4 regions of the Streptomyces sp. NPDC007905 genome follow, and region 4 is predicted to be linked to each of the others. Evidence: riboswitches for the same ligand, from Rfam matches in the RefSeq annotation. Region 4 holds a riboswitch; each other region holds the start of a gene.
What was found. A riboswitch is a leader RNA that binds a small molecule or an ion and turns the genes downstream of it on or off. The one in region 4 is predicted to bind cobalamin.

Region 1: linked by a shared signal. The riboswitch ahead of ACFZDC_RS27370 (cobalamin biosynthesis protein) and the one ahead of ACFZDC_RS13020 (ribonucleoside-diphosphate reductase subunit alpha) in region 4 are both predicted to bind cobalamin.
Region 2: linked by a shared signal. The riboswitch ahead of ACFZDC_RS20355 (prenyltransferase/squalene oxidase repeat-containing protein) and the one ahead of ACFZDC_RS13020 (ribonucleoside-diphosphate reductase subunit alpha) in region 4 are both predicted to bind cobalamin.
Region 3: linked by a shared signal. The riboswitch ahead of ACFZDC_RS00520 (CbtB-domain containing protein) and the one ahead of ACFZDC_RS13020 (ribonucleoside-diphosphate reductase subunit alpha) in region 4 are both predicted to bind cobalamin.

What each region holds. Positions count from the first base shown of each region.
Region 1 is NZ_JBIBKS010000016.1:158,586-163,912, reverse strand. It holds gene ACFZDC_RS27380 (inorganic phosphate transporter) at 99-1,361, shown strand; gene ACFZDC_RS27375 (hypothetical protein) at 1,396-1,623, shown strand; cobalamin riboswitch at 1,743-1,881, shown strand; gene ACFZDC_RS27370 (cobalamin biosynthesis protein) at 1,982-2,926, shown strand; gene ACFZDC_RS27365 (cobyric acid synthase) at 2,923-4,467, shown strand; gene cobN (cobaltochelatase subunit CobN) at 4,464-5,327, shown strand, end outside.
Region 2 is NZ_JBIBKS010000010.1:317,777-323,103, reverse strand. It holds gene ACFZDC_RS20380 (MAB_1171c family putative transporter) at 1-931, opposite strand, end outside; gene ACFZDC_RS20375 (hypothetical protein) at 931-1,530, opposite strand; gene ACFZDC_RS20370 (hypothetical protein) at 1,527-1,676, opposite strand; gene ACFZDC_RS20365 (XRE family transcriptional regulator) at 1,669-2,298, opposite strand; gene ACFZDC_RS20360 (hypothetical protein) at 2,548-3,591, shown strand; cobalamin riboswitch at 3,804-3,932, shown strand; gene ACFZDC_RS20355 (prenyltransferase/squalene oxidase repeat-containing protein) at 4,046-5,284, shown strand; gene ACFZDC_RS20350 (SCO2322 family protein) at 5,281-5,327, shown strand, end outside.
Region 3 is NZ_JBIBKS010000001.1:98,966-104,292, reverse strand. It holds gene ACFZDC_RS00530 (hypothetical protein) at 255-434, shown strand; gene ACFZDC_RS00525 (histidine phosphatase family protein) at 448-1,041, opposite strand; cobalamin riboswitch at 1,135-1,291, shown strand; gene ACFZDC_RS00520 (CbtB-domain containing protein) at 1,328-1,549, shown strand; gene ACFZDC_RS00515 (CbtA family protein) at 1,574-2,347, shown strand; partial or broken gene ACFZDC_RS00510 (TetR family transcriptional regulator) at 2,658-2,744, opposite strand; gene ACFZDC_RS00505 (hypothetical protein) at 3,068-3,517, shown strand; gene ACFZDC_RS00500 (hypothetical protein) at 3,626-4,687, shown strand; gene ACFZDC_RS00495 (permease) at 4,719-5,327, shown strand, end outside.
Region 4 is NZ_JBIBKS010000006.1:161,920-167,246, reverse strand. It holds gene mctP (monocarboxylate uptake permease MctP) at 1-886, shown strand, start outside; cobalamin riboswitch at 1,104-1,248, shown strand; gene ACFZDC_RS13020 (ribonucleoside-diphosphate reductase subunit alpha) at 1,372-3,732, shown strand; gene ACFZDC_RS13015 (ribonucleotide-diphosphate reductase subunit beta) at 3,732-4,745, shown strand; gene ACFZDC_RS13010 (helix-turn-helix domain-containing protein) at 4,994-5,327, shown strand, end outside.

The sequences.
Region 1 (5,327 bases), on a different contig from region 4:
CTGTTATCGACACCCTCACGCCTGCCCCAGTTCATCTTCCGTTCACCCAGGTTGCCTACGGTCCAACAGCCAACGACCTCGAACGATTGCCTGGGTAAATGGAAAACTTCTCGCTGATCCTCGCGATTGTGGTAATAACCGCACTCGCGTTCGATTTCACGAACGGTTTTCACGACACCGCCAACGCGATGGCCACGACCATCTCGACCGGTGCGCTCAAGCCCAAGGTCGCGGTGGCCATGTCCGCCGCCCTCAACCTTGTAGGCGCTTTCCTCTCCGTGGAGGTCGCCAACACGATCTCCAAGGGTCTCGTCGATGAGAACGGCATCCGTCCCGAGGTCATCTTCGCCGCCCTGGTCGGCGCGATCCTCTGGAACCTGATGACCTGGCTGGTGGGACTGCCCTCCAGCTCCTCGCACGCTCTGATGGGCGGCCTGATCGGCGCCACCGTCGCCTCCGCGGGCTTCGGCGCCGTCCACGGTGACGTCCTGGTCACCAAGGTTCTGCTCCCGGCCGTCGCCGCCCCGGTGGTGGCCGGTGTGGCGGCCATGCTCGCCACCCGCTTCTCCTACGGCATCGGCGGCACGGCCGACGGCGAGGCCACCCGCAAGGGCTACCGCGCCGGTCAGATCGCCTCCGCCGGCCTGGTCTCCCTCGCGCACGGCACCAACGACGCGCAGAAGACGATGGGCATCATCACCCTGGCGCTGATCGCGGGCGGTGCCATCGCCCCGGGCTCCAACCCTCCCACCTGGGTGATCCTCTCCGCGGGTCTGGCCATCGCACTCGGCACCTACATCGGCGGCTGGCGCATCATCCGCACCATGGGCAAGGGCCTGACCGACCTGGAGCCGCGACAGGGCTTCGCCGCCCAGACCAGCGCGGCCACCGCCATCCTGGCCTCCTCCCACCTCGGCTTCTCCCTCTCGACCACCCACGTGGTCTCCGGCTCGGTGATGGGTGCCGGTCTGGGCCGCAAGGGCGGTGTGGTCCGCTGGTCCACCGCGACCCGCATGGTCGTCGCCTGGGCCCTCACCCTCCCGGCCGCCGCCCTGGTCGGCGCGCTCGCCGAGTCCGTCACGGACCTGGGCGACTGGGGCACCGCGGTCGTCGCCGTCTTCCTGGTCGGCGCCAGCGCCGCGATCTGGAAGTTCTCCCGGCGCGAGGTCGTGGACAGCGCCAACGTCAACGCCGTCGACGGAACCGAGGAGCCGGCCGGCGTGGTGACCGCCGCCATCGCCGCGGTGACCCCGCCGCCCACGGGCACCCTCACCGTCACCGAGGACCTGACGGCCACGATCCCGGCTCCGGCCGCGACCGACACCGCGGCGCCGGCGGTTCCGCCGGCCGCGACGGTCTGACCCCGAGCACCCGGTAACTGAAGGAAGCATCCCCATGAAGATCGACTGGGCGGCTCTCGGCTCCGTCTTCGGCGTCAGCCTCGCGTTCACGGTGGGCGTGGTGGCCCTGTTCACCCTCGGCATCAACGGCCTGTCGCGACGCGAGAAGGCCACCGCGCAGGGCAACTCGGCGGCGCTCACCGCGACCGGTGCGTACGTGTGCTTCGCCGCGTGCGCGGCCGCGGTGGCCTACGGGATCTACCTGATCGTGGCCAAGCCCTGACCCACCGTCCGAAAGGCTCCTTGCCGGCGTGTCCCGGCAAGGAGCCTTCCGCATGCCCGGACCTCACCGGTGTGGGGCTCAGCACACTCTCCCCTCGCAGGTCAAAGGCAAGTTGACGGCCCTTCCGGGCGCGTGGTGGACTGCCCGGGCCATGTACGGCGGCAGAGAGGAAGCCGGTGCGAATCCGGCGCGGTCCCGCCACTGTCACCGGGGAAGGAATCCCGGGAGCCAGGAACTCTCACCGCCGGTCTCGTCGAACCAGGGCGCGGACACCCTGAGTGAGGACATATCGCCATGCGCGGCTGCCGATTGAGGTTCAGTAACCGGGTTCTGCCTGCCCCCGCGGCCGGCTGAGCCGATGGGTGCCGATCGCTTCTACGCGTACGGCGCCGCCGCCGGCCTTCTCGGCGACCTGCTCCTCGGCGATCCGCGCCGGGGGCATCCGGTCGCCGCGTTCGGGCGGGCCGCCGGGGCCGTGGAACGTGTGCTGTGGCGCGACCACCGTGGGTGGGGGGCGCTGCACACGGGGGTGTGCGCCGGGGGTGCCGTCGCGCTCGGGGCTCTCGCCGAACGGGCCGTACGCCGGTCTCCCGCCGCCTCCGTCGCCCTGACCGCCGCCGCCACCTGGGCCGTCGTCGGGGGTACTTCCCTCGCGCGGGAGGCCCGGGTCATCGGGCACGCCCTCGCGGCCGGCGACGTGGCGGCCGCCCGCGAGCGGCTGCCGCATCTGTGCGGCCGTGATCCGCAGGCGCTGGACACCCACGGGATCGCCCGGGCCGTGGTCGAGTCGGTCGCCGAGAACACCTCCGACGCCGTCGTGGGCGCGCTGGTGTGGGGTGCCGTGGGCGGGGTCCCCGCGCTGCTCGGGTTCCGGGCCGTCAACACCCTGGACGCGATGGTGGGGCACAAGTCGCCCCGCTTCCGGCGCTACGGCTGGGCCTCCGCCCGCCTCGACGACGTCGCCGGGTGGCCGGGTGCGCGGTTGACCGCCGTGCTCGCCGCAGCGGCCGGCCCCGATCCCCGCGGCGCGCTGCACGCCTGGAAGGCCGACGCGCGCAGGCACCCGAGCCCCAACGCCGGGCCCGTGGAGGCCTCGTTCGCGGGCGCCCTCGGTGTGCGGCTGGGCGGGACGCTCTCCTACGGCGGCCGCGTCGAACACCGGCCCGTTCTGAACGGGGGCACCGGGCGGGCCGTCCGGGTCACCGACATCGACCGGGCCGTACGGCTCTCCCGCCGCGTCGGCCTGCTCGCGCTCGGCGTCACGGTCGCCGGGCGCCGACTCGTGAAGGGACGTGGGAAGTGAACGGTGGTCTCCTCGTCGCCGGCACCACCTCCGACGCCGGCAAGAGCGTCGTGACGGCCGGGATCTGCCGGTGGCTCGTGCGCCAGGGCGTGAAGGTGGCGCCCTTCAAGGCGCAGAACATGTCCCTCAACTCGTTCGTCACCCGGGAGGGCGCGGAGATCGGGCGGGCGCAGGCCATGCAGGCCCAGGCCTGCCGGGTCGAGCCGACCGCGCTGATGAACCCGGTGCTGCTCAAGCCGGGCGGCGAACAGAGCAGCCAGGTGGTGCTGCTGGGCAAGCCGGTGGGCGAGCTGAGCGCACGCGGGTATCACGGCGGGCGCCAGCAGCGGCTGCTCGGCACCGTGCTGGACTGCCTGGCCGAGTTGCGGGGCACGTATGACGCGGTGATCTGTGAGGGGGCCGGTTCGCCCGCGGAGATCAATCTGCGGCGGACGGACATCGTGAACATGGGGATCGCGCGGAACGCGCGGCTGCCCGTGCTGGTGGTGGGCGACATCGACCGCGGGGGCGTCTTCGCCTCCTTCTTCGGGACCGTCGCCCTGCTCTCGCCCGAGGACCAGGAGCTGGTCGCCGGGTTCCTGGTGAACAAGTTCCGGGGGGACGTCTCGCTGTTGGAGCCGGGCCTCGACATGCTGCACGGGCTCACCGGGCGGCGCACCTACGGTGTGCTGCCGTTCCGGCACGGGCTCGGCATCGACGAGGAGGACGGGATGGGGGTCCCCCCGCGCGAGCGAAGCCGAGCGTGGGGGAGGGTCTCGCCGCACGGCACCGTACGGGAGTCCGCGGTGGTACCGCCGGTCGGCGAGGACGTGCTGCGGATCGCCGTCTGCGCGATCCCGCTCATGTCCAACTTCACGGACGTGGACGCGCTGGCCGCCGAGCCGGGTGTCGTGGTGCGGTTCGTGGACCGGCCGGAGGAGCTGGCCGACGCCGACCTGGTGGTGATCCCGGGCACGCGCGGGACCGTGCGGGCGCTGGAGTGGCTGCGGGAGCGGGGTCTTGCGGACGCGCTGGTGCGCAGGGTTGCCCAGCACCGGCCCGTCCTCGGCATCTGCGGCGGCTTCCAGATCCTCGGCCGGCACATCGAGGACGAGGTCGAGTCGCGGGCCGGCCAGGTCCCGGGGCTCGGAGTGCTCCCCGTGCGGGTGCGCTTCGCCCGGGAGAAGACCCTGACCCGGCCGGTGGGTGAGGCCCTCGGCGAACCGGTCGAGGGATATGAGATCCACCACGGAGTGGCCGAAGTCCTGGGCGGGGAAGCCTTCCTGGACGGCTGCCGGGTCGGGCAGACCTGGGGGACCCACTGGCACGGCTCCCTGGAGTCGGACGGCTTCCGGCGGGCCTTCCTGCGCGAGGTGGCGGCCGCCGCGGGGCGCCGCTTCGTACCGGCCCCGGACACGTCCTTCGCCGCGCTGCGCGAGGAGCAGCTCGACCGGCTCGGCGACCTCATCGAACAGCACGCGGACACGGACGCGCTGTGGCGGCTCATCGAGTCCGGCGCGCCGCAAGGACTGCCTTTCATTCCACCGGGAGCGCCCGCATGAGCACAGTGTTGTTGTTGTCGACCGCCGACACCGATCTGCTGGCGGCCCGGGCCTCCGGCGCCGGCTACCGGATCGGCAATCCGACCCGGGTGGACGTCACGGAGGAGCTGCCGGCCCTGGTCGAGGGCGCGGACATCGCCGTCGTACGGCTGCTGGGCGGCAAGCGCGCCTGGGAGGACGGGCTCGCCGCGCTGAAGGCGTCGGGCGTGCCGACCGTGCTGCTGGGCGGCGAGACCGTGCCGGACGCCGAGCTGATGGCCGAGTCGTCGGTTCCGGCGGGTGTCGTGGCGGAGGCGCTGAAGTACCTGGTCGAGGGCGGCCCCGCGAACCTGACCGAGCTGGCCCGGTTCCTCTCCGACACCGTGCTGCTGACCGGCGAGGGGTTCGAAGCGCCCCGGAAGATGCCGGAGTTCGGGGTGCACGGCGCGTACGAGATCCGGGACGGCCGTCCGACCGTGGGCGTGCTCTTCTACCGGGCGCACGAGCTGAGCGGCAACACCGCCTTCGTGGACACGCTGTGCGACGCGATCGAGGCGCACGGCGCCAACGCCCTTCCCGTGCACTGCGGTTCGCTGCGCGGCGCGGACCCCGGGCTCTACGAACTGCTGGGGCGGGCCGACGCCCTGGTCGCCACCGTGCTCGCCGCGGGCGGTACGCACGCCTCGCAGGCCTCGGCGGGCGGCGACGAGGAGTCCTGGGACATCGGAGCACTGGCCGATCTCGACGTGCCCGTGCTGCAAGGGCTCTGCCTCACCTCCTCGCGGGCGGCCTGGGAGGCGTCGGACGCCGCCCTCTCCCCCATGGACGCGGCGATGCAGGTCGCGATCCCCGAGTTCGACGGACGGCTCGTCACCGTCCCG
Region 2 (5,327 bases), on a different contig from region 4:
ATGCGCTGCGGTGCGGGGCCAGTTTGAGCAGGCCGTCGTTGATGGTGGCCCGGCGCAGTTCCAGGCGGAGGGCGGCCCCGCTGACCCGGCCGGTCGCCGGGGCGGCCGGGGCGGTGACGGTCAGCATGGCCTGCCACAGGGGCTTGAGGCGCCGGTGGGTGCGGACCAGGCGCCGGCGCTCCTCGGCGACCGGGCCCGCCTGCCCGGCGATGAAGCCCACGGCGACCAGTCCCGCCTCGGCGATGGCGAACGGCGGGGCGACGTACGTAGACAGCCAGTCCCAGTCACGTCCGCTCCAGCGCGCACCGATCGCGGCGAGCTTGGCGATGTCGAAGATGAGCCCGAGCGCGTACGCGACCTGGAGGAAGACCACGGCCCGGCGCAGCCAGGTGTCCTCGACCTCCTTGAACCAGGCCCACAGGATGCCCGCCGCGACCAGCGCGGAGACCATGTGCGCGACGAGGTACAGCAGCGCGAACTCGCGCATCCAGGGCGTGTTGGCGTAATAGGTGTCGAGGTCCCGCAGCCGCTCCACATGGTGGTCGCCGAGCAGGAAGGTCGTCCACAGGCCGAGGATGATGGCGGCGTAGACCATCCAGACCGTACGGGTGCGCCGGCGGCGGACCGCCGATGGGGCTTCGCGCCAGGTGATGATCAGCCACAGGCAGGCCCCGCAGTAGGCGGTGAGCAGCGAATACACCCACAGCCCGGCGAAGTTGGGGACGCCGGCGATCTCGTTGATGCGGTGCAGACTGGCCGGCGGCAGCGAGGCGAAGACGACGGCGCCGATCCCGAGCAGCAGGGCGGTGGCCCGGAGGATCGGGTCCTGCCAGGCCCGCCGCAGCAGCGGCAGCTTGATCACGAAGGCCACCGCGAGCAGCGCGGCCGGAACGGCGTAGGCGGTGAACGAACCCGCCAGGTCCCAGCGCATCACGGCCCGCCGATGTTGCCCAGCGAGGACGACAGCCGGCCGGTGAGGGTGTCCTGGGTGGTACGCCCGGCCGCCGCGCCCGGGCCGACGACCCTGGAGAACTTCGCCGCCAGCCGCAGCCCGCACTCCTCGGCCTCCCACTCCGCCTCGGCCGCCGCGGCAGCGGGCGACCGGGTGGCCATGGCGACCACCTGGTCCCAGGGGATGTCCTCCTCGGCCTGGGACAGCAGCCGGCGCGCCGCCGCGGGCATGCCGGCCGGGTAGTGCACGTCCAGCGTCTGGTAGTGGATGTGGCCGATCTCGTGCCCCGCGATGACGAACTGGTGCTCGTCCGGCGCCCGCTCCTCGACCACGACGATGTACTCCTCGTCCATGGCGAAGGTGACCCCGGAGACGTCCAGGCCGGGTGGGAAGGCGACGAACTTCAGGCGGATCGGGCGGTCCAGCTGCGGGCTGAGCGTGGCGCAGACCGCGTGCAGGAACGCCTTCGGCCCGGTGGGCGGGGTCAGCGTCCGGGCGGTGTCGCGGACGAGCCGGTCGAGGAACCGCTTCGGCGAACTTGTCGTTCTGCGGGACTTCGGCGATCTGTCGGGGCTCATGCGTCGTCCTTGCGGTCGTCGTCCTTGCGGTCGTCGTCCTTGCGGTCGAGTTCGGCGGGCGTTGGGCGACCATAGGACCAGGAAGGCCGGAAGGGCATGTTCCCGCAAGGAAAACGATCGTTTACGGCCAGCACCGGCTCAGGCACGCCCGGCACCCCTCAAGGCGGCGGTCCCCTTCGCCTCCCCCGAACTCCCCGCCCGCTCCGAAGTGATGATCATCTCCGCCAGGTCGGCGAGCGTGGCCAGCTGACGGGGGTTCATCTGCGGGGCGCGCGCGGCCAGCCTGACCAGCCCGCTCTCCCGCAGCCGCAGCAGCGGGTCCGCCTCCGCCTCCAGGCTCTGCACCACCGGCTGCAGCGCCTCGTGCAGCGCCTCCTGTTCGTCGGCGGTGAAGAAGCCCGCCGACAGGCCGAAGAACCTGCGCAGCCGGTCGGTGTGTTCGAGGCCCGGCATACCGCTCTTGCGCCACTCGCTCAACCACTGCCGGCTGGTTCCGGCGATCCTGGCCAGTTCGTCAAGCGAGTACCGCTTGCCGTCGGGCCGCCGCCGGGTCTCCCGGATGAAGTCCAGCCGCTGCCGTACCCGTTGGGCGAGACAGGCCTCCGGTGCCCGGCCGCCCGAGAGCAGTTCGACGACCACGCCGACGGGGATGCCGGTGCGGTGGGAGAGCCCGGCCACGTCCAGGACCTCCGACAGCCGGCCGGGCCGGCCGGTCAGCTCTCCGAGCCGGTCCAGCACGTCGGCCAGCGGGGCGTAGGCGTCACTCACCGAGGTCCCCCCTGGGCACGTCGTCCGTTCCGTGGCTGAGCTGACGCGAGGCTACCGGGTCACCCGTGCGCCGACCAGACATGACAACGCCGACTGCGGAAATAGGCAGCAATCGTTGACAGTTGAGGGTGTGTCGGGTGAGGATCAGGGCACGGAGAGCAAGATCGACCCGCCTCGGGTGCTGCCTATGGGGGAGCAGCATCCGGGGCGTTCCTCTGTCCGCCTTCTCCCCACGAAGGTGAGGCTCCGATGCCGCAGTCCGTTCTTCTCCTCGGAACCGGCCGCCGTGCCGCGTACGACGAGTACCCGCTGGCGCGGATCGCGGCGGCCCACCCGGTGGTGCTGGTCGGCACCGCCCCGCCCGCCTGGGCGCGCCCCTACCTGGCCGGTCATCTGGTGGCCGACCCCGGTCGGGAGGCGGCCGCCGTGGCGGTCGCGCGCTACGCGGCACGACACCGGGTCCGCGGGGTACTGACCTGGGCCGGCGAGCACCTGACCGGCGTCGCACGGCTCGCCGCACGGCTGGCGTTACCCGGCATCCCGTACGAGACGGCCGCGGCCTGCACCGACCCGGCCGCGTTGTCGGCACTCCTCGCCCGCCACAAGATCCTCCCGGCCGGCCGGGAGGACACGGAGGGGCCGCTGGTCTCCGCCGAGGCCGTCGTCCTGGACGACGAGGTCCGCATCGCCGCGCTCACCCGTACGACGCCGGGCCCGCCGCCCGCCCGGCAGCCGCTGCGGCACTCCGTGCACGCCCACGACGGGTTGCTGCACAACCCGTTCCTGCGGCACACGGTGGAGCGGACCGTGCGCGCGCTCGGCCTCGCCCACACCGTCGTCCACATCGGCCTGCGGCTCACCGCCCGTGGCCCGCTCGTCACGGACGTCGTCCCGCACCTGCCCGGCGACCTGATCCCGCTGCTGGTCGAACGGGCCACCGGCGTCGACCTCGTGCGAGCCGCCGCCGCCCTGGCCACCGGCGGGCTCCCGGACGTGACTCCGACCCGGCAGCGGGCGGCCGCGATCCAGTTCGCCTATCCGGCTGCGACGGGCCGGCTGACCCACCTGCATCTGGACCCGGCGGCCACGTACGAGCCGTGCGCCGAGCGCATGGTCCTCACCCGGCGGCCCGGCGACCCGGTCACGGCGGCCGGCCACGCAGGGCCGGCCGACCGGCTCGCGCACTGGGTGGCGGAGGGCGAGGACCCGGCAGAGTGCGAGCACGCCCTGCGCGGGATGGCCCACTACTTGAGCGCGGCCGTCGTCCCGACGTCTTGGCCGCACGCGGCCTAGGCATGCTGAGCACAAGCGCCTTTGCGATACCGCCCCGCACCAGCGGGGGCGTTGCCCCACCGCCCTTAAAAACTCCTCCGGTTGTCCACGGCCCGGCGGGGCCGGCACCACGTGGTCGGGACGCGGATCGAGGTGCGGCGCACGCGCCGCCGTGGGCGTGACCCCGGTCACCGCCCCCGTGTGCCCACAGCCACCCCTCGGCCCGCTGACGGCGGCCGGTAAAGTGGCGGGGTCGTCATCACACCTGTACGGGGGGAAGCCGGTGCAATTCCGGCGCTGACCCGCAACCGTGAACCGTCCCGCGGACGGTGAGCCGGACCGCTCCGGACGGGACGTTGACCGGCTCGCGTGCGCGGCGGCCCGTCGCGCACGGCACCGTCGAGGTTTACGGAGCCGAGCCGCCCGGGGTGGTCCCGTGCGCTGCCGGTTCCCGCAGGAGAGGCAGTCGCCGACCATGAACGTCCGCCGCAGTGCCGCGGCTCTCGCCGCCATAGGCGTGCTGGCCGCAGCCGCGCCCGCCACGGCCGCCGGCCCGTCCCCGTCCCCGTCCCCGAAGGTGACCCTTCCGTCCGGCCTGTTCGGCAAGGCGGACCCGACGTACGACGGTGTCTGGCGCCAGTCGCTGGCGCTGCTCGCGCAGCGGACGCTCGGCTACCGTCCCGCCGCGTCGGCCGTCAACTGGCTGGCGGGGCAGCAGTGCGACAACGGAGGTTTCGCCGCGTTCCGGGCCGACACCGCCAAGCCCTGTGCGGGCAAGGGCGGCGCCCAGCCCGACACCAACAGCACGGCCGCCGCCGTCCAGGCCCTGCAGGCGCTCGGCGGGCACGGCGGTGAGGTCCGCAGGGCCCTGGTCTGGCTGACGACGGTCCAGAACAAGGACGGCGGCTGGGGCTACTCGCCGGGCGGCCCGAGCGACACCAACTCCACCAGCGTCGTCATCGGCGCCTTCGCCTCGGTCGGCCAGGACCCGGCCCGGGTGCACACCGGGAGCAAGACCCCGTACGACCTGCTGGCCAAGTGGTCCCTGCCCTGCGACGACGACGGGGCTGGAGCCCTCCCCTACCAGCCGGACAAGAAGGGCAAGCTGTTCGCCAACGCGGACGCGACGGCGGCCGCGGTGCTCGGCGCGCTCGGCAAGGGTTTCGTGACCAGGGCCGGGAAGGCTCCCGAGCAGGGCTCCAGCTGCACGAACTCCGACAAGCAGCTCACCCCGGCAGAGGTGGCGAACAACGCCTCGTCCTACCTGGCCAACGCCCTGACCCCCGCCGGATACCTGAAGTCGACCCTGCCCGGCGCCGAGGACCAGCCCGACTACGGCAACACCGCGGACACGGTCGTCGCACTCGCCGCGGACGGCTGGACCGCACAGGCGAAGAAGCCGTACGGCTGGCTGGAGAAGAACGCGGCCAAGTGGGCGCGGGAGAGCGGCCCGGCCGCCTGTGCCCAGCTGATCCTCGCCGCGCACGCGGTGGGCGCCGAGCCGCGGGACTTCGGCGGTACGGACCTGGTGCGGGCGCTCAACGCGACCGGCCCGGCCCCGAAGTCGGCCGCCCGCGCCGAGGAACCCGGCAACCATGACGAGCACGACTCGGGCACCCGCGTCTGGTGGATCGTCGGCGTCGGCATCGTCGCCGGCATCGGCATCGGCATCGGCTTCCTGCTCAGCGGCCGCCGTAAGCAGCGGCAGCCGTGACCGCCGTCCGCCGTGCCGTGGCCCTGCCGGTCGCCGCGCTCGT
Region 3 (5,327 bases), on a different contig from region 4:
AGGAGGTAAGCCTTACCTAACAACTCATGGAGTGCAACTTCAAGAAAGCTTGACGAAGTCATTGCCGGCGCTGTGGTGCGCCTGTACTCGGGCAGACCGGCACGACCCGCTTCCCGGGCCCCCTCGTCTTCGGCCACTTCCTGCTCGCGGCGGCCGGACTGGTCGTCTGGATCGTCTACCTCGTCGCCGACCGGTCAGCCCTGGCGTGGACCTCCTTCGGTGTCCCCGTAGCCGTCGCGCTGCTCGGCTTCGCGATGTTCGCCCGCTGGGTGCCGGTGTACCGGACCGCCGCCCCGGCCACTACCGGGGAGGGGACCACGCCCGCGGAACGGCACCTGCCCGTTCCCGTGGTGGCCGCCCACGGCCTGCTGGGCGCCGCGACGCTGGTGCTGGTGCTGGTGCTGCTGGCGGCCCTGGGAGTGGGCGGCAGCTGAGGCCGACCGTACGTCACCAGGCGCTCTCAGCCGTAGCCGCCAGGTGGAGCGGTCTGCCGAGTGCCACGTTCCAGCGGCCGGCGCGGCCGCTGAACTCGACCGCGCTCAACGGCGCCACGTCGATCCGCCAGAAGGCCGGCTCCGGTGCTCCCAGCACCCGGACGGTCGCGGCTCGTACGACGTCCGGTTCGACCACCGCGACCGTCCGGCCGGAGAACCGCGCGGCCTCGTCCAGCCAGTCCGCGATCCGCCTGCCCAACTCGCGCACCGACTCCCCGTCGTGCGGGGCTGCCGCGGGATCGGCCAGCCACAGGGCTACGGCCTCCGGCTCGGCGGCGCTCACCTCGGCGAGCGTACGGCCCCGCCAGCGGCCCACGTCGAGGCCGGCCAGCTCGGGCGCTTCGCCGGCGTCGAGGCCGAGCGCGGAGGCGGTCTGCCGGCAGCGCTCGGTGGGGGCCACGAGCGCTCGCCCGGCCCGTGGGAGGAGCCTCGCCGCCGAGCGGGCCTGGGCGGCGCCGCCCTCCTCCAATGGGCACCCGTCGTCGAAGCGGGCCTCGCGCAGGGCCGCGTTCATGGCTGGTGAGATCAAGATCACTCGACTGGTCACGTGCTCACTCTCGCGGTCGACGGCCCCGCAATTACAGGGGATTCAAGGGAACGGCGGCTTGAGGGGCGCCCGTGAGCGCCCCGTGCGCCCTTGGCCGCGCCTCCGCTTCGCGGTACGTTCTCGGCGAAATAGACGACGGAAACGCGGAAGCCGGTGGGAATCCGGCACGGTCGCGCCACTGTATGCCCCGTTCACACCGCTCGCGGTGCGGGCAGGGCAAGTCAGACCCGCCCCGTTGTCCTGTGCACCACCGAGACGGGACGCGAGTTCCCCAGGAGGTTCTGCCATGGCGCAGTCCGTCGCTCAGCCGACCACCACCCCCACCGCCATCCCCGCCAAGCTGCCGATCGGCGCGATCGTCCCCTGGGCGGTCTTCTTCGGCATCCTGATGCTTGTCCTGCTGTACTTCGTCGGCGCCGAGCAGGGCGCCACCTCCGTCATGTCCGGCGAGAACGTCCATGAGTGGGTGCACGACGCCCGCCACCTGCTCGGCTTCCCCTGCCACTGACGGCGCGGGAATCCAGGGCCGTCCATGAACTCGGCAACCGTCCGCAACCTTCTGGTGCGTGGCATGCTCGCGGGACTCGCCGCGGGCCTGCTCGCCCTCGTCGTCGCCTACTTCCTCGGCGAGCCGCGCGTCGACTCGGCCATCGCCTACGAAGAGGCGCACTCCCACGAACACGGCATGGAAGTCGTGAGCCGCACGATGCAGTCCACCGGTGGCCTGGCCACCGGTGTCCTCGTCTACGGGGTCGCGTTCGGCGGCATCGCCGCCCTCGCGTACTGCTTCGCGCTGGGCCGGATCGGCCGCTTCGGGCCGCGCGCGAGCGCGCTGCTCCTGGCGACGGCCGGCTTGCTCACGGTCTATGTCGTGCCGTTCCTGAAGTATCCGGCCAATCCGCCGTCCGTCGGCGACCCCGACACCATCGGCAGGCGCACCACCCTGTACTTCCTGATGATGCTGCTCAGCGTGCTGCTGGCGATCGCCACCGTGATCCTCGGCAAGCGCCTCGCAGCACGGCTGGGCAACTGGAACGCGACGGTGGCCGCGGGGGCGTTCTTCGTCCTGGCCATCGGGCTGGCGTACGCGTTCCTGCCGGCCGTCAACGAGGTCCCGAAGGACTTCTCGGCCACCCTGCTCTGGCAGTTCCGCCTGGTGGCCCTGGCCATCCAACTGACTCTGTGGACCGCCTTCGGGCTCGTCTTCGGGCTGTTGGCCGAGCGGGTACTGGATCCGAAGGCCGCCCGACAGGCGAACGCGAAGGCGGCGAGTGCCGGTGCGGAAGTGACACCGGTTCCCCGCTGATCACGCTGCTCGGCGAGGCCCTCACCGCTCCGGTGGGTCGGGGCCGCCGGCCGGGTACGTGGCGAGGTGTCTCGAGTGACACCCGCGCGGTCCGCTGCCGTGATACCAGCGGCACTTCACGCGCTCCTCGATCGCGATCCCGCAGTCCAGGCACGGGCCATGGACGAGGAACTGCAGCACTTGCACCGGGAGGAGGAGGCCCTGCTCGCGCCCCGCCCGGCGTTCCACCAGGCGGGGCCGCGTTCGTGAACGATGACGATCCCGAAAAATCCGCGTCCTGCCACGGCCACTGCCTGGCCGGTGGCCACTGCGGTTGGCGTAGTCCCGCGATGAGGAGCTGGACCAGTCGGCGCGGGTCGTAGCGGGGATCGCTGTCCGCGCCGATGCGGAGTGCGCCACCTCTCCCGCACTTCCCGAGTCATCGAAAATCGCGCAGGTGCCCGTGCCCGGCGAGAAGAGGACTCTTCCGTCACTCGCTCCTCCGGTCGAATCACCGGCCACCGCACCTACGGCGCCGTTCCCTACCGGACGCACTCCCCGCGGTTCATCCTCGCCTACGGCCCACTGGACACGGAGTCCGGCTCCCGCCGTCGGCGGCCCGAGGCCGGCGCCGTGCTCCCTCCGGGTCCGCCCACAGGTGTCGGGTACCCCCACCGGGTATGGTCTGGGGCGGGGCACCGCCCCCCATGGAGGAGTCCGCAGAAAGGAGAGCAGGCCACGATGGGCAGCACACCCGCACGCCGCCCGGGCACCGCCCGGCTGCTGGCCCTGTGTGCGGTCCTGCTCGGCCTCTTCCTCATGCACGGCGCCCCGGCCACAGCCGCTGACGGCTGCCACGGCGCGGTGGGGGCTGCTGCCTCGGTCCACGAAGGCCACGAAGGGCACGAAGTCCAGGCCTTCCCGAAGGTGTCGGACCGGGCCCTGCTGCCTCATGCGGACGGTGCCCAAGCCCATGCCGTGAAGGGCATGAGTTCGCACGGGACGATGTGCGTCGCGATTCCCGCGCAGAACGACATCCCGGTGCCCGTCGCGCCTCTCGTCGGTGTGGCCGCCCTCGCGGTACTGGCGGCTTGGGCCCTGCGCTGGGCATGGAATCCCGACGGAACCCGGCGGCGCGGCCCCCCGGGCGGACGCGGTCTCCTGCTCCAGGTGTGCATCGCGCGGACGTGAGCGGACCTGCACCGGAACCTGCCACCGGCGGTATCCGGCCGCGACGTCCTGCCCACAGCGCGCCCCACACGGCGTGGTGCGCCACCCGGAGAGATCCTCGAAAAGACGATGTTCGCTTTCACCCGCCCCACCATCCGCGACCGAGCCCTCGCGGCAACCGGTATCGCAGCCGCCCTCACTCTGGCCCTGGCCGCTTGCGGCGCGCCCGACGACTCGTCCACGCCTGGCATGCACCACGGCAGCACGCCGTCGGCGCCCGCCTCGGCGAGCCCCGGCTCCTCGATGAGCGACATGCCCGGCATGGACCGGGCCGCCGTCGGCAACGGCCTGGCCGACAGCAGGGACGGCTACCGCATGACCGGCTCCGACACCACCCTGAAGGGCGGCAAGCCGGCTCCGTACCGGTTCATGATCATTGACCCGGCGGGCAAGGCGGTCACCGGCTTCGCACTCGACCAGACCAAGCGGATGCACTTCTACGCCATCCGCTCCCACCTGACCGGCTTCCAGCACCTGCATCCCACGATGGCCTCCGACGGCACGTGGACCGCCGATCTTGCCGCCCTGACACCGGGTTCGTGGCGGATGTTCGCTTCGTTCACCCCCGACAGCGGAAGCGGCAAGGACAAGGACTTCGTCCTCAGCCGGACCCTCACCGTCCCGGGTACGGCCACCAGGACCGCGCTCCCCCCGGCGGGGAACTCGACACAAACCGATGGGTACACCGTCACCGTGTCCGGCGGGCTCATGGCCGGCATGGCGCACCCGCTGACCGTGCGTATCACCAAGGACGGCAAGCCCGTCACCGACCTGCAGCCCTACCTGGACACCTACGCACCTGACCGCGTTCCGCCAGGGCGATGCGGCGTTCGCCCACCTCCACCCCACCACCACCGTCAACGGCGACCACGGCGGACCGGAGCTGTCCCTCCACGCGGAACGGGCCACGGCGGGCAACTGGCGCCTCTTCCTGCAGTTCCAGACCGGCGGCAGGCTCCACACGGCTGCCCTGACCCTGCGCGTCGGCTGACCCCCTCCGCGCAGCCGGCCCGCCGTCACGCCCGACGCCCGTGGCGGCGGGCAACGCGGCCGTATCCAGCGCTGCCCCGGAGGTGCGACGGTCGGCGTGTGATCGTCGATGTGCGGCGCACCCGGGAACAGGCTTTGTGACACGGAACCTTCGCGACGAGAGGTGACTGGTATGCAGGCGATCGGAGATGCGCTGCTGATCACCGGGTCGATGACCTGGGAGATCACCTGGGCGCTGATCCTTGGCTTCACCCTGTCCGCGGTCGTGCAGGCGGTGGTGCGCAAGAAGACCGTCGTACGGCTGCTCGGTGACGACCACCCGCGTACGCTCACCGTGGCCGCAGGCCTCGGTGCGGCCTCCTCGTCCTGTTCCTACGCCGCCGTCGCTCTGGCCCGGTCGCTGTTCCGCAAGGGCGCCGATTTCACGGCCGCGATGGCCTTCGAGATCGCCTCCACCAACCTCGTGGTCGAACTCGGTGTGATCCTGGCCCTGCTGATGGGCTGGCAGTTCACCGCCGCGGAGTTCGCCGGCGGACCGATCATGATCGTCGTACTCGCTGTGCTGTTCCGCATCTTCCTGCGCGAGCGGCTGCTGCATCAGGCCCACGAGCAGGCCGAGCGCGGGCTTGTGGGCTCGATGGAGGGCCATGCCGCGATGGACATGGCGGTGCACGGCCAGGGCGGTTTCGTCCGCCGGCTGCTCTCCCGCGAAGGCTTCACCTCCGTGTCGCACATCTTCGTGATGGAGTGGGCGGCGATCCTGCGCGACCTCGCCGCCGGA
Region 4 (5,327 bases):
GGCCCCACCGGAGGCGGGCCAGTGGACCTACGCCACCCTGGCGCTCGGCTCCGCCCTGGCCCTGTTCATGTACCCGCACTCGATCACCGCGACGCTGTCGTCCCGGAGCCGTGAGGTGATCCGGCGCAACACCACGATCCTGCCGCTGTACTCCCTGATGCTGGGCCTGCTGGCGCTGCTCGGCTTCATGGCGATCGCGGCCGGAGTGAAGGTCACCAACGGGCAGTTGGCGATTCCGCAGCTGTTCGAGAACATGTTCCCGGACTGGTTCGCCGGTGTGGCCTTCGCGGCGATCGGCATCGGCGCCCTGGTGCCCGCGGCCATCATGTCCATCGCGGCGGCGAACCTCTTCACACGCAACATCTACAAGGACTTCATCAAGCCGGACGCGACGCCCCAGCAGGAGACCCGCGTCTCCAAGATCGTGTCGCTGCTGGTGAAGGTGGGCGCGCTGGTCTTCGTCCTGACGATGGACAAGACGGTGGCGATCAACTTCCAGCTGCTGGGCGGGATCTGGATCCTGCAGACCTTCCCGGCCCTGGTCGGCGGCCTGTTCACCCGATGGTTCCACCGCTGGGCACTGCTCGCCGGCTGGGCGGTCGGCATGGTCTACGGCACGCTCGCCGCCTACGGGGTGGCCTCGCCGACCCAGAAGCACTTCGGTGGCTCCGCGAAGGAGATCCCGGGCATCGGGGAGATCGGCTACATCGGCCTGACGGCGTTCGTCCTCAACGTCGCGGTCACCGTGGTCCTCACGTTCGTCCTCAAGGCCGTGAAGGCCGCCGAGGGCCTCGACGAGACCAGGCCGGGCGACTACACGGCGGACGCGGGCGACCCGGGAGTCGAGGTGGAACTGCCGCCGGCCACGGCGGGCGCCAGCCACTGAATCACGCCCCTGTAGGGGCGCGCAGAACCGCTCGAGCACCAACACACCACCCCCAGCGGGCCGCCGAACGGCTAGACCGACGGCGGCCCGCTTCCGTTCGCGCACCCGAGCGGAACCGGAACCCCGTGTCCGGCTGGACGACAGCGCCGCGCCCACCCCGAGTTGACCCTCTGAAGCCACCGCAACACGCAACAGACACAACATCTGGGGGTGACACCACAGCCCGGCACTAGATGTATGCTCATCCTCGCTGTCGCCGCAGGGGAATCCGGTGCGAATCCGGAACTGTCCCGCAACGGTGTACTTGCGTGCATCCGCACGCCTGTCCAGTCCGAGGACCTGCCGTCAGCGCGCGCCCGGCCGTCCGGTCCGGGTGCCTTGAGACGTCCGGGCCTCGTGGAGTGGGCCGGTGGACGCGACGCCGTGCGCGCTCGTGCTGCCCCTGCCCTCCGCAAGGCCCCGTGCCGAGCGAGGGAGAGCCCCACGTGACCATCGCGCCAGCCGATCCGGCTTCAGTCAGCGACCTGAAGGCCGACGGTCCCGGTGCCGCGCTGCTGCGGACCCTGACCGAGCTGACCGCCGACCTCCCCGACGCCGACCCCGGCCGCGTCGCCGCGGCCGCGCTGCGCGGCCGGTCCGCACGGGCCGACGAGGCGGAGTTGCGCGAGCTGGCCACGGAGGCGGCCGCCGGACTGATCTCCGACGACCCCGCCTACTCTCGGGTGGCCGCCCGGCTGCTGACCCTCTCCATCAGGGCCGAGGCCGCCTCGCAGGGCGTCGTGTCCTTCACCGGGTCCGTCGCCGTGGGCCACCGCGAGGGCCTGGTCGCCGACCGCACGGCGGAGTTCGTGCGGCTGCACGCCGAGCGTCTGGACTCGCTGATCGACGCGGCGGCCGACGACCGCTTCGGTTACTTCGGCCTGCGCACCCTGCACAGCCGCTATCTGCTCCGGCACCCCATCACCCGCAAGGTGATCGAGACGCCCCAGCACTTCATGCTGCGCGTCGCCGCGGGCCTGGCCGAGGACGACACCGTCCGCTCCGTGGACGAAGTGGCGGCGCTCTACGGGCTCATGAGCCGCCTCGACTACCTGCCCTCCTCCCCCACGCTCTTCAACTCCGGCACGCGGCACCCGCAGATGTCGTCCTGCTACCTCCTCGACTCCCCGCTGGACGAGCTGGACTCCATCTACGACCGCTACCACCAGGTCGCCCGCCTGTCGAAGCACGCCGGCGGCATCGGTCTGTCGTACTCCCGTATCCGCTCGCGCGGTTCGCTGATCCGAGGCACCAACGGGCACTCCAACGGCATCGTGCCGTTCCTGAAGACCCTGGACGCCTCGGTGGCCGCGGTGAACCAGGGCGGCCGGCGCAAGGGTGCCGCCGCGGTGTACCTGGAGACCTGGCACTCCGACATCGAGGAGTTCCTGGAGCTGCGCGACAACACCGGTGAGGACGCCCGCCGTACCCACAACCTGAACCTCGCCCACTGGGTCCCGGACGAGTTCATGCGCCGGGTCAACGCCGACGAGCAGTGGTCGCTGTTCTCCCCGGCGGACGTCCCGGAGCTGGTGGACCTGTGGGGCGAGGAGTTCGACGCGGCCTACCGCGAGGCGGAGGCGAACGGTCTCGCCAGGAAGACGATCCCGGCCCGCGACCTGTACGGCCGCATGATGCGCACCCTCGCGCAGACCGGCAACGGCTGGATGACCTTCAAGGACGCCGCCAACCGGACGGCCAACCAGACGGCGACCGCGGGCCACGTCATCCACTCCTCCAACCTCTGCACGGAGATCCTGGAGGTCACGGACGACGGGGAGACGGCGGTCTGCAACCTGGGTTCGGTCAACCTCGGTGCCTTCGTGGCGAACGGCGATCTCGACTGGGAGCGCCTCGACAGGACGGTCCGCACGGCCGTGACCTTCCTCGACCGCGTGGTCGACATCAACTTCTACCCGACCGAGCAGGCGGGCCGTTCCAACGCCAAGTGGCGTCCGGTGGGCCTCGGCGCGATGGGCCTGCAGGACGTCTTCTTCAAGCTGCGCCTGCCCTTCGACTCCCCCGAGGCCAGGGCCCTGTCCACGCGGATCGCCGAACGCATCATGCTCGCCGCGTACGAGGCCTCCGCCGACCTGGCCGAGCGCAACGGCCCGCTGCCGGCCTGGGAGAAGACCCGCACGGCCAAGGGTGTCCTGCACCCTGACCACTTCCCGGGCGTTCGCCTGACCTGGCCGGAGCGCTGGGCGGCCCTGCGCGAGCGGATCGCCTCGGTCGGCATGCGCAACTCGCTGCTCCTCGCGATCGCGCCCACCGCGACCATCGCCTCCATCGCGGGCGTGTACGAGTGCATCGAGCCGCAGGTGTCCAACCTGTTCAAGCGCGAGACGCTCTCCGGTGAGTTCCTGCAGGTCAACTCGTACTTGGTGAAGGACCTGAAGGAGCTGGGGGTCTGGGACGCCCGGACCCGGGAGGCGCTGCGCGACTCCAATGGCTCCGTGCAGGACTTCGCGTGGATCCCGGCCGAGGTGCGGGCGCTGTACCGCACGGCGTGGGAGATCCCGCAGCGCGGCCTGATCGACATGGCCGCGGCCCGCACCCCGTTCCTGGACCAGGCGCAGTCCCTGAACCTGTTCCTGGAGACCCCGACCATCGGCAAGCTCTCCTCGATGTACGCGTACGCCTGGAAGTCGGGCCTGAAGACGACGTACTACCTGCGCTCCCGCCCGGCGACCCGCATCGCCCGCGCGGCACAGGCGCAGGCCCCCATCCCCGTCCAGCAGGCCGCCGACCCCGACGCGGTCGCCTGCTCCCTTGAGAACCCCGAGTCCTGCGAGGCCTGCCAGTGATGACCACCCGTAACACCAACCTCCTCGACCCGGGCTTCGAGCTGACTCTCCGCCCGATGCGCTACCCCGACTTCTACGAGCGCTACCGGGACGCCATCAAGAACACCTGGACCGTGGAGGAGGTCGACCTCCACTCGGACGTCGCCGACCTCGCGAAGCTGACCCCGGCCGAGCAGCATCTGATCGGCCGCCTGGTCGCGTTCTTCGCGACGGGCGACTCGATCGTCGCGAACAACCTGGTGCTGACGCTGTACAAGCACATCAACTCCCCCGAGGCGCGGCTCTACCTGAGCCGTCAGCTCTTCGAGGAGGCCGTGCACGTCCAGTTCTATCTGACGCTCCTGGACACCTACCTGCCCGACCCGGACGACCGGACGGCGGCCTTCGCGGCCGTGGAGAACATCCCCTCCATCCGCGAGAAGGCCGAGTTCTGCTTCAGGTGGATCAACGAGGTCGAGAAGCTGGAGCGCCTGGAGTCCCAGGCCGACCGCCGCCGCTTCGTGCTCAACCTCATCTGCTTCGCCGCGTGCATCGAGGGCCTGTTCTTCTACGGCGCCTTCGCGTACGTCTACTGGTTCCGCAGCCGGGGTCTGCTGCACGGGCTGGCCACCGGCACCAACTGGGTGTTCCGGGACGAGACGATGCACATGTCCTTCGCTTTCGACGTGGTCGACACCGTCCGCAAGGAGGAGCCGGACCTCTTCGACGACGCGCTGCAGCAGCAGGTCACCGACATGCTGCGGGAGGCCGTCGAGGCCGAGCTGCAGTTCGCGCGCGACCTGTGCGGTGACGGCCTCCCGGGCATGAACACCGACTCCATGCGGCAGTACCTCGAGTGCGTCGCCGACCAGCGCCTGACGCGCCTCGGCTTCGCCCCGGTGTACGGCTCGGAGAACCCGTTCTCCTTCATGGAGCTGCAGGGTGTTCAGGAGCTGACGAACTTCTTCGAGCGCCGCCCCTCGGCGTACCAGGTCGCGGTGGAGGGCACGGTCGACCTGGACGAGGACTTCTGACCCCTCCTTCCCTCTCGGGCCTCCTGGGCCCTCCTGATCTGACGGTCGATGCTCCTGTCTCGCACGATGCCGATCACCGCCGGGAGGACCAGGAGGCCCAGGATCCCGATCACAGCGATCATTCCGAGCAGTCCTTCTGTCTGTGTCGTAGTCATAGACACCACTGTCACGCCGGATGCTCCTTACCGGGAGTGGCAGGACTGCCGTACACCCTCGATTTACTGCCAGGGGTGCGGCACACTGACAGCATGCTGCAGAACGTGGTCGCCGTCCTCCTGGACGGCGTGAATCCCTTCGAGCTGGCGGTCGTCTGCGAGGTCTTCGGCACCGACCGCAGCGACGAGGGCCTGCCGGTGTACGACTTCGCGGTCGCCTCGGCCGAGGGGCCGACGCTGCGCTCGCACGCGGGCTTCTCGCTGCAGGTCGAGCACGGTCTTGAGCGCCTGGAGTCGGCCGATCTGATCGCCGTGCCGGCCGGGTCCTGCTACGACTCCCGGGAGTTCCCGCCCGAACTGCTGGACGCCCTGCGCCGTGGCGTCGACCGCGGTGCCCGGGTGCTCAGCGTCTGCTCGGGTGTCTTCG